Regions from separate parts of the Kingella oralis genome, predicted to be linked through region 2. Evidence: predicted binding sites of a transcription regulator. Region 2 holds the regulator's gene; the other holds the start of a gene.
What was found. Region 2 encodes sigma-54, which starts transcription at its own class of promoters, with help from an activator protein. Its sites were predicted from a motif close to CTGGCACGCTTCATGCTT; they were not measured.
Positions count from the first base shown of each region.

Region 1 (4,867 bases), 550 kb from region 2:
TCCAACGCCTCCAATTCTCGGTATAGGCGGTCGTATTCGCTATCGGGCACGGTGGGCGCATCGAGCGTGTAGTATTCGTGGGCGTATTGGTTGAGCTGGGCAGTTAAGGTTTGAATTTTTTGTTGCGCTTGTTGGGGCATGATAGGCAGCCTGAAAATGGAAAAGGGGGATTTTAGGGGATTTTCAGGCTGCATCAAAAGGAAAAAGCAGATGCGGGGGCATCTGCTTTCGTGATAATTATTCAGCAGCCTGAAAATCAAGCTATGAATTTTTCGCCAATTTTATCAATTAATTCTTGATACTCGCTCCAACCATCAGTATTGATAGTAGCTTTCTAACTATTCTTATTTAATTAACCACTTTGCAATTTGGCAGATTATATTTTGCTTTCCAACCCGAAAGCGTGCCCGTTTTGGAAATAGCACAACTCCAGATACCGTCTGCATTTCTACCTAAATCAATCACCAAACCATGTATGGATGACAAGGCCGAATCGCCCACCACCAAATGCAGATTATTAAAATTATGTGCGCTATCATATTGTGGCTGCGCGATTTCAATTAAATCAGACGTGCTTTCCCATGTTTCAATGCCAAAGTATTCGCGCCGCGTGCCTGCTGCATCGGGCGTGCCATCTTCCGCTTTAACAATGGTTGGCACACCACCACTCACTATAATGGCATCAATTTGGCGTTGTACTGCCGACATTTCGCTATGAATACGCGCCATTTGCGATTGAATAATATAATCATGATAGATAGGAAACGCGAAAGCAGCCAATACGCCAATTATAGCAACCGAAACCATCAGCTCAATCAAGGTGAATCCTACCAACTTTCCTTTATATATTTTTTTCATTGCATCATCTCACATGAATTAAAAATTTATCTTATTTTTACTTTACCAAGTAAAAAACCTGTAGCAGGCTTAGAAATTATCACAACGTTGCCTACTTCATACTAACAGATTTCTTTTTTCAGTGACTCTTATTAATTATTAAATATAAACAGCTTTACTGTGTTTTATATCATTCCTTACATCTAAGAAACATCTAAGAACCATTTACTTGATTTGCACTCATAATTCAAAAATTGCAAGCATCGCTGCCAATTTCTAAAAAATCAACGATTATTTTTCTACTTTCAATAAAAATAGTTTTTTGTTATATATAAAAAGACCACACCACATATGTGGCATGGTCTTACAAAACCAAATACTAATATTAAGGAGCTGGAGCAGCAGTTAAAGTACAACCACCAGGAGTGAATTTATCTTTCCATGCACCAGCACCAGATTTATCAATTGTGCAGGTCCAAACACCATCTTTGGTACGTGTATACTTCACTTTAACACCTTTGATAGCGGTGTTGGCTTTATCACCCAAAGTAGCTTCCATGACAAAGTCAGGACCACCCAAAGGAGCAGCAGTAACAGCTGACATCAGATTAGAAGTAGGAGTACCAGCATCTTCCTTACCATTCAACAAATTCAAAGTGTCTACCGTAGCAACATCAGTAGTGGCACCACGAACTACGGTACGACCTTCAAAGAAAGCAGCATCAACGATGGTTTTACGAGCAGCCAATTCACCAGCTACACGAGTCATTTGAGATTTAGAGATGTAGTCTTGGTACATAGGCAATGCGATAGCAGCCAAAATACCCAAAATTGCGATTACGATCATCAACTCAATCAGAGTGAAACCTTTTTGCATAGTTTTCATGTTTTATCTCCAAGATAAAGTTTACAAAGAATGTGCGGCGCGTTTTTCAGGGAAGAACACTTGTTCGTGCACCGCGTTGCGAATCAAGTGTGTTGTGCTTAGGTTTTAGCATGGGTTGTGCCAGCTCGTGATTTTGTTTCAATTTATTGTTTTTGTTTTGTTTTTATTTTTATGACATTTTTGGTCAGTGGCGTTTTGGGTAATTTTGGGTGATTTTTTGCCACTTTGCTGACGGAATTTGTCAGGTTTTTAGATGTTCCTGCGTAAGTTTGCTACATCCACAAGAAGGCAGCCTGAAAATGCTCTCGCGCTCTATGCCAGCTTTTCCAGCTTGGCAAAGGCGGTATCCAGCTCTTTGATCCCGTTTGCGCCGAAGTTGATGGTGAGCCGTGCGCTGCTGCCTTTGTCTATGGCATCGATGATCACGCCTGTGCCAAATTTGGCGTGGCGGATATTTTCGCCGAGGGTGTAGCCGTGGTAATCGCGCGGGGTGTGGCTGGTTGCGTTACACTCGTTTTCAGGCTGCTTTTGGGGGTGCGCCCAATGGCTTGCGCTTGCACTTGCGGTTTTCAGGCTGCCTGTTGGTTTGGGCGGGGATAGGTGGTGCAGCAGTTCGCCGGGGATTTCGTCGATAAAGCGGGAGACGATGCTGGTTTGGGTGATGCCGTATAGCTGGCGTTGTTGTGCCATGCTTATATATAGGCGTTTTCGGGCGCGGGTGATGGCGACATACATCAGTCTGCGCTCTTCTTGCAAGCCGCCGTGTTCGGCTAGGCTCATTTCGCTGGGAAAGCGCCCTTCTTCCATGCCGCTTAGGAATACGTTGTCAAATTCCAACCCTTTGGCGGCGTGAACGGTCATCAGTTGCACGGCTTCTTGCCCTGCGCCGGCTTGGGTTTCGCCGCTTTCTAGGCTGGCGTTGCTTAAAAAGGCGAGTATGGGGAATTCTGGGCTGTCGGTGTTGTTTTCAGGCTGCGTTTCAAAGGGGCTGTCTTCGGGGCGGAAGTATTCGGCGGCGTTGATGAGTTCGTCTAGGTTTTCGGTGCGCTCGCGTTCGCTGGCTTGTTTTTGCGCTTGGTAATGCGCGTATAAGCCGCTGTCTTGTAGGATGGTTTGCAGGATTTCAGGCAGCCTGAAATGGGGGATTTGCTGTTGGAAGCTGTCTATCAGTTGCACGAAAGCGGCGATTTTGCTGGCTTTGGCGCCCATGCCACAGGCGGCTTGCCAGAGGCTGATGCCTTGTTCGGCTGCGGCAGCCTGAATGTTCTCCACGCTGCGCGTGCCGATGCCGCGCGGCGGAAAGTTAATCACGCGCAGCAGGGCGTTGTCGTCATTGGGGTTCACGGCGAGGCGCAAGTAAGCAAGGGCGTGTTTGATTTCTTGGCGTTCGTAGAAGCGCAAGCCGCCGTATATTCTATAAGGTATGGCAGCCTGAAAAAGCTGTTGCTCAATGATGCGCGATTGGGCGTTGCTGCGGTATAGGATGGCGATTTGGTCTAGCGGCGTGCCGTGGCGTTGCAGGTGGCGGCATTCTTCGGTGATGAATTGGGCTTCTTCGTAGTCGTTATAGGCGCAGAAATAGCGGATTTTGTCGCCACTTTCGGCTTCGGTGCGCAGGTTTTTGCCCAGCCGTTCGCTGTTGTTTTGGATAACGGCGTTGGCGGCGGCAAGAATGTTGCCCACGGAGCGATAGTTGCGTTCTAGCTTGATGGGGGCGGCGATGTGAAATTCGCGCATCAGGTCGGTCATGTTGCCCACATTTGCGCCGCGAAAGCGGTAGATGGATTGGTCGTCGTCGCCCACAGCAAAAATCGCGCTTTGCTCGCCCGCGATGAGTTTGAGCCATGCGTATTGCAGCTTGTTGGTGTCTTGAAATTCGTCCACCAAAATGTGGTTGAAGCGGTTTTGGTAGTGCGTGCGCAGCACTTCGTTGGCGTTGAGCACTTCGTAGCTGCGCAGCATCAGCTCGGCAAAATCCGCCACGCCTTCTTGCTGGCATTGTTTTTCGTATTCGGCGTAGCACAGAATGAGCCGTTGCAAATGCGGGTCTGGCGCGTTCAGGCTGCCTGCGCGCAAGCCCGCTTCTTTTTGCGCGTTGATGAAGCCTTGCAGCACGCGCGGCGCAAGGCTTTCTTCGGAAATATTGAGCTGTTTGAGCAGGCGTTTAATCAGCGAGAGTTGGTCGCTGCTGTCCAAAATTTGAAAGGTTTGTGGCAAGCCTGCTTCGCGGTAATGCAAACGCAAAAAGCGGTGGCACAAACCATGAAACGTGCCTAACCACATAGCGCGTAAATTCAGCGGCAGCATCGCGCTCAGCCGTGTTTGCATTTCTTTGGCAGCTTTGTTGGTAAACGTTACCGCCAAAATGCTGCGCACGCTTGCCATTTGGTTTTGCAGCAGCCATGCAACGCGCGTTGTCAGCACACGGGTTTTGCCGCTGCCCGCGCCTGCCAACACCAGCGCAGATTGTGGCGGATAGGTTACGGCGGCGAGCTGCTCGGGGTTCAGATTGTTTAACAAGGATTGGGATGGATTTTCGGATGAGAAATGCATGATGTCGGTGCGTGGCTGGAATGCCTGTTCACAATAGGCATCAGGCAGCCTGAAAATAGAAAAAGCGCGATTGTAGGGCGTTTTTCAGGCAGCTTACAAGGGCGCGGCGGCGTGGCAGATGTTGTATTTTTGCCGCGCATTATTTTTCCTAAATTTACCGCTTGCAAACCAAAATGAACAACATTATCATTCGCGCCACAAAAAAGTTAAGAGTGTTTATCACTCAACATTCAGGAGACACACCATGTACGTTTGCATCTGTAACGCGATTACCGACCACAAAATCAAAGAAGCCGTTGCCGCAGGCGCATCTTCTTTAACCGATTTGAAAGACCAATTAGGCGTGGCATCTTGCTGCGGTTGCTGCGCGGATTTAGCCAGCTCGTTCTTAACCGCGAGCAGCATCGTTGGTAATAAAACAACAGTTTCGGGCATCAGGGTTGAACAATAACCCCAAAAGACATATAATATTCAAACAGTTTTTCATTTTGATGTATCCTTTCCTTTATCAAGTTTTTTCGGGCAACCGCGCAGGTTGCCCCTTTCTTTTCGTTGTTTGAATTGCCATTAAAATAAAAGGCAGCCTGAAAC
Region 1 covers NZ_CP059569.1:79,605-84,471, reverse strand. The annotation lists gene ligA (NAD-dependent DNA ligase LigA) at 1-140, opposite strand, end outside; gene H3L93_RS00450 (type IV pilin protein) at 349-858, opposite strand; gene H3L93_RS00445 (pilin) at 1,223-1,723, opposite strand; gene H3L93_RS00440 (UvrD-helicase domain-containing protein) at 2,036-4,276, opposite strand; gene H3L93_RS00435 (bacterioferritin-associated ferredoxin) at 4,521-4,727, shown strand.
Region 1: H3L93_RS00445 (pilin) is a predicted target of sigma-54. The motif match lies at 1,830-1,847, and genes of this name have one in related genera.

Region 2 (4,867 bases):
AATCCCATCCCCATGATTCCATCCAGCTTTATCGACGACCTGCTCGCCAAAACCGACATCGTAGACATCATCGACCACTACGTCCCGCTCAAAAAAAGCGGCGCAAACTACATGGCGTGCTGCCCGTTTCACAAAGAAAAATCCCCCAGCTTCTCCGTCAGCCCCAGCAAACAGTTTTACCACTGCTTCGGCTGCGGCGCACACGGCTCCGCCATCGGCTTCATCATGGAACACCAAGGGCTCACCTTCCCCGAAGCTGTGCAACAGCTTGCCGACCGCGTAGGCATGAGCGTGCCACACGACAGCAACACGCAGCCTGAAAACGCCGCCGAACGCGCCGCACGCAAACAGCAGCAGCAAACGCTGGAAACCGCCGTGCAAGCCGCCGCCACCTTTTACGCGCAACAGCTGCCGCTTTCCGCCGCCGCCCAAGCCTATGCCACAGGGCGCGGTCTGTCGCCCGAAATCATCGCCCGCTACGGCATCGGCTACGCCCCCGACGGCTGGACACCGCTCGCTCAAGTGTTCCAGCCCTATCCCAACGGCGAACTCATCGCCAGCGGCATGGTCATCGACCAAGACGGCAAGCAATACGACCGCTTCCGCCACCGCCTGATGTTCCCCATCCGCAACATTTCAGGCAGCATCATCGGCTTTGGCGGGCGCGTATTAGATGACAGCAAACCCAAGTACCTCAATTCCCCCGACACCCCCCTGTTTGACAAAGGCAAAAACCTATACGGGCTATACGAAGCCCGCCAAGCCATCAAAGACGCAGGGCGCATCCTCGTGGTGGAAGGCTACATGGACACCGTTGCCCTCGCCCAATACGGCATCGGATACGCCGTCGCCGCACTCGGCACCGCCACCACCGCCGAACACATCAAAATCCTGTTTCGCCAAACCGACAACATCTATTTCTGCTTTGACGGCGACGCAGCAGGGCAAAAAGCCGCATGGCGCGCGCTAGAAAACGCCCTGCCCCAGCTCAAAGACGGCAAAAGCCTACATTTTCTCTTCCTGCCCGCCGAACACGACCCCGACAGCTTCGTGCGCCAATTTGGCAAAGAACGCTTTGAAGAAGCACTGTTGCACCAAAGCCGCCCCCTGTCTCAATACTTTTGGGACGCGCTCACCGCTGGTTTGGACCTCACCAGCCAAGAAGGCAAAGCCGAGCTGGTCAAACGCGCCGCCCCTCATCTCGCCCAAATCACCCAAGCCCCCACCCTAGCCTACCTGCTCAAACAAAATCTCAGCGAGCAAACAGGCATAGACCCCACCAATCTCGCCTATCTGATGGGGCAAGCCGCCCCGCAACGCCATGTTGCCGCCAAACGCTACACCCTCCCGCGCGAAAGTTTCAGGCAGCCTGAAACCACCACCCTCGTGCAACGCCAAATCCGCACCCTACTGCTCAACCCCCAATGGGCGGAACACGTCGCCATCCCCGACTACCTGCCCGCAGGGGGCGACATCGCCTGCCTGCTCGCCCTCGCCCACAGCTACCGCAGCCACCCCAGCATGACCGCCGCCCAAGCCATAGAACACTTCCGCGCCACCCCCTTTGCCACCACCATAGACCACATCTTCCGCCACGCCCTACAAAACCAAGAAGACCTCACCGACAGCAGCCCCGAAAAACAACAAGAGTTTCAAGACGGCATCGCCAAACTCATCACCGAGCTCAAAAACCACCAAATCAGCCAACTCAAACACCGCCTCACCCAGCCCGACATCAGCCCAGACGAACGCAAACGCCTCTCCCTGTTGATTGTGCAACTGCTGGCAATCAAGTAGGCAGAGCGATTGAGGCAGCCTGAAAACGCTAAATTGTGTTTTCAGGCTGCCTTAGGCGTAGGGTGTGTACCGCAGGTACGCACGCAGTTGAAACGCAACAAACAGCGTGCGCAGCCAAGCTGCACACCCTACAACGGATGGCAAACAACCCCATCACAAATAATGGTTTTCAGGCTGCCTCTGCTGTTTCCCCAAAGGCAGCCTGAAACGAAGTTCAGCGAAGCTAAACCCAAAAAAAGACCGAGCAAACTCACTCGCTCGGTCTTTCTCAATTCCCAAAAACTCAACGGTTTTGCGCTTTCTCTTTATATTGCAGCAACGCGCGGTCTAATTTATCCGCCATATTGTCAATCGCCGCATACATATTGTCGCCGTTTTCCGATGCCTCCACATGAAAATCCTTACCGGCCAAATGCACTTGCGCGGCGGCTTTGCTTTGCACTTTCTCCACAGAAAGCGTAATCGTTGCCGAAATCATGCCGTCGGTGTGGCGGGCGATGCGTTCTAATTTCTCGGTTACGCGCGCTTTGATGGCTTCGGTAACATCAAAATTGAGACCAGTGATTTTCAGATTCATAATGCAACTCCTTATCCAGAGTGGTTAGAAAAGGCAGCCTGAAAACGCCGCTGGGGCGTTGCCAAGCGCAAAAGAAACTCAATTATTCTCGGCGTTGTTGCACGGTGGGGATGCCCAGTTGTTCACGGTATTTGGCAACCGTGCGCCGCGCGATGTTGATGCCTTGCTGTTGCAGCAAGCGATGCAGTGAGCAATCGCTGTGGGGCTTCGTTTTGTCTTCATGTTCAACGATTTGCGCAATCACGGATTTGATGGCGTTGGCGCTGATGGCGTTGCCTGTTTCGCTGTCGTTGATGGCTGCATTTTGGCTGAAAAAATAGCGCAGCGCAAATAATCCTTGCGGGCAAGCCAGATACTTGTTGCTCACGGCGCGGGAGATGGTGGATTCGGCGAGTTCAAGATGCTTGGCGCAGTCTTTAAGCAGCATGGGCACTAAGCCTATCTCGCCAAAATAGAAGAAGTCTTGTTGATGGGCAAGGATGTATTCGGCAACGCGCAAGATGGTGCTTTTGCGCTGTTGCAGCATATCTATTTTTTGTTTTGCGCCGTTGATTTTTTCGCGCCAAATCGGGTCTAGGTTGCTTTCTTCTTGTAGGGCTTCGATGATTTCGGTGTTGATTTTGATTTGCGGCAGCGATTCTTCGTTGCTGATGGCATACCACTCGCCCTTGTCGTTCTTTTGCACGAACACATCGGGGCGAACGTATTGGGTGGGTTCTTCGCTGGCAAAGCCGTAAGAGGGATAGGGACGCAGGTTGGTGATGATTTCCAGCGCGTCGCGCAACACGGTTTCGCTGTATTCGGGCAGCAATTTGCTGAATCGGTTGAGATTTTTGGGCGTGTTTTGGGTGATTTGGTCTAGATGGCGGGTGATGATTTGCGCGGCGCAACGGCGTGCTTCGGATAGCGGCAGGCGGTCAAGCTGATAGAGCAGCGATTGGGTTAAATCGGGGGTGGCGATGCCTGCGGGGTCAAACGCGCGCAGGTGTTCCAGCGCGATTTCCATGTCGTCTTCTTCCAGCATCCATTCCAGCGGGGTGTGTTCTATGATTTCTTCTATGGATTCGGTGAGATAGCCTTTGTCGTCCAAAAAATCAATCAGAATATGCACGCGGGCGGCTTCGGATGGGGTGAGCGGGTGTTCGGCAACTTGTTTATGCAGATAGGCGTTGAGCGTTTCTTCTTGGGCGAGGTTTTCCCACGCGCTGCTGTCGTCGTCATCCAAGCTCACGCCGCGTTTGGCGATGTCTGCGGTGGTTTGGGGCGGCTCGTAGGTTTTTTCAGGCTGCTCTACGCGGTCAAGCAAAGGGTTGTCCGCCAGCCAGTCTTCCACTTCGCGCTCGATTTCAATACCCGACATTTGCAAAACGCGCAGCGATTGCTGCATGTTTTGGCTAAGCTGCTGGGTTTGCCTGAGTTTGAGTTGGATGTTGGTGCTGCTCATAGCGGTTGTTATGGTTGTCAGTAATCAAAATTTTCGCCTAGGTAAACGGCGCGGACTTGTTCGTTGTTCACCAGCTCTTCGGGTTTGCCGGTGGCAAGCACGGTGCCGTCGCTGATGATGTAGGCGCGGTCGCAGATGCGCAGGGTTTCGCGCACGTTGTGGTCGGTAATCAGCACGCCGATGCCGCGCTCTTTGAGAAATTCGATGATTTTTTGGATGTCTATCACGGCGATGGGGTCCACGCCGGCAAACGGTTCGTCCAGCAGGATAAAGCGCGGCTGCATGGCGAGCACGCGGGCGATTTCTACGCGGCGGCGTTCCCCGCCCGATAGCGCGGGCGCGGGGCTGTGGCGCAGGCGTTCAATGTTTAAATCGGCGAGTAGTTTGTTGAGCTGGGTTTCAATTTGGTGTTTATCGCGCAGGCGGATTTCTAGGATGGCGCGGATGTTTTGTTCCACCGTCATCTTGCGGAAGATGGAGGCTTCTTGCGGCAGATAGCCGATGCCTGCTTGGGCGCGTTGGTGGATGGGGCTGTGGCGCAGTTCTTCGCCGTTGAGCGTGATGCTGCCTGCATCGGCGGCAATCAGCCCGACTATCATGTAGAAGCTGGTGGTTTTGCCTGCGCCGTTGGGCCCGAGCAAGCCGATGACTTCGCCGCTTTGGATGTCTAGTGAGAAGTTTTTTACCACTTGGCGTTTTTTGAAGGCTTTTTGCAAGCCTGATACATGGAGATGGGCGGTTTTTTGGGGCATGACTTTGGCTCGGTGTGGGTTTTAGGCTGCCTTTGGGGGATGCGATGGCTGAGGCAGCCTGAAAAGAGTGTGGGACAAATAAAGAAACGATGTAGGGTGTGCGGTATCACTCACGCACCATTAAATGCAACCTTGCTAAACGGTGCGCATCCTACTGGTTAAGGCAGCCTGAAAACCGATTTGGCAAGGCTATTTTCGTTTCGCACCAACGCGCTGAATTCGTTTTCAGGCTGCCTATGCTTAGAACCTGTATTCACTATTCGCATAGGCATCTTTTATGCCCTAAAAACGCGGCTA
Region 2 covers NZ_CP059569.1:629,551-634,417, reverse strand. The annotation lists gene H3L93_RS03390 (hypothetical protein) at 1-16, shown strand, start outside; gene dnaG (DNA primase) at 13-1,797, shown strand; gene hpf (ribosome hibernation-promoting factor, HPF/YfiA family) at 2,081-2,374, opposite strand; gene rpoN (RNA polymerase factor sigma-54) at 2,457-3,818, opposite strand; gene lptB (LPS export ABC transporter ATP-binding protein) at 3,836-4,570, opposite strand.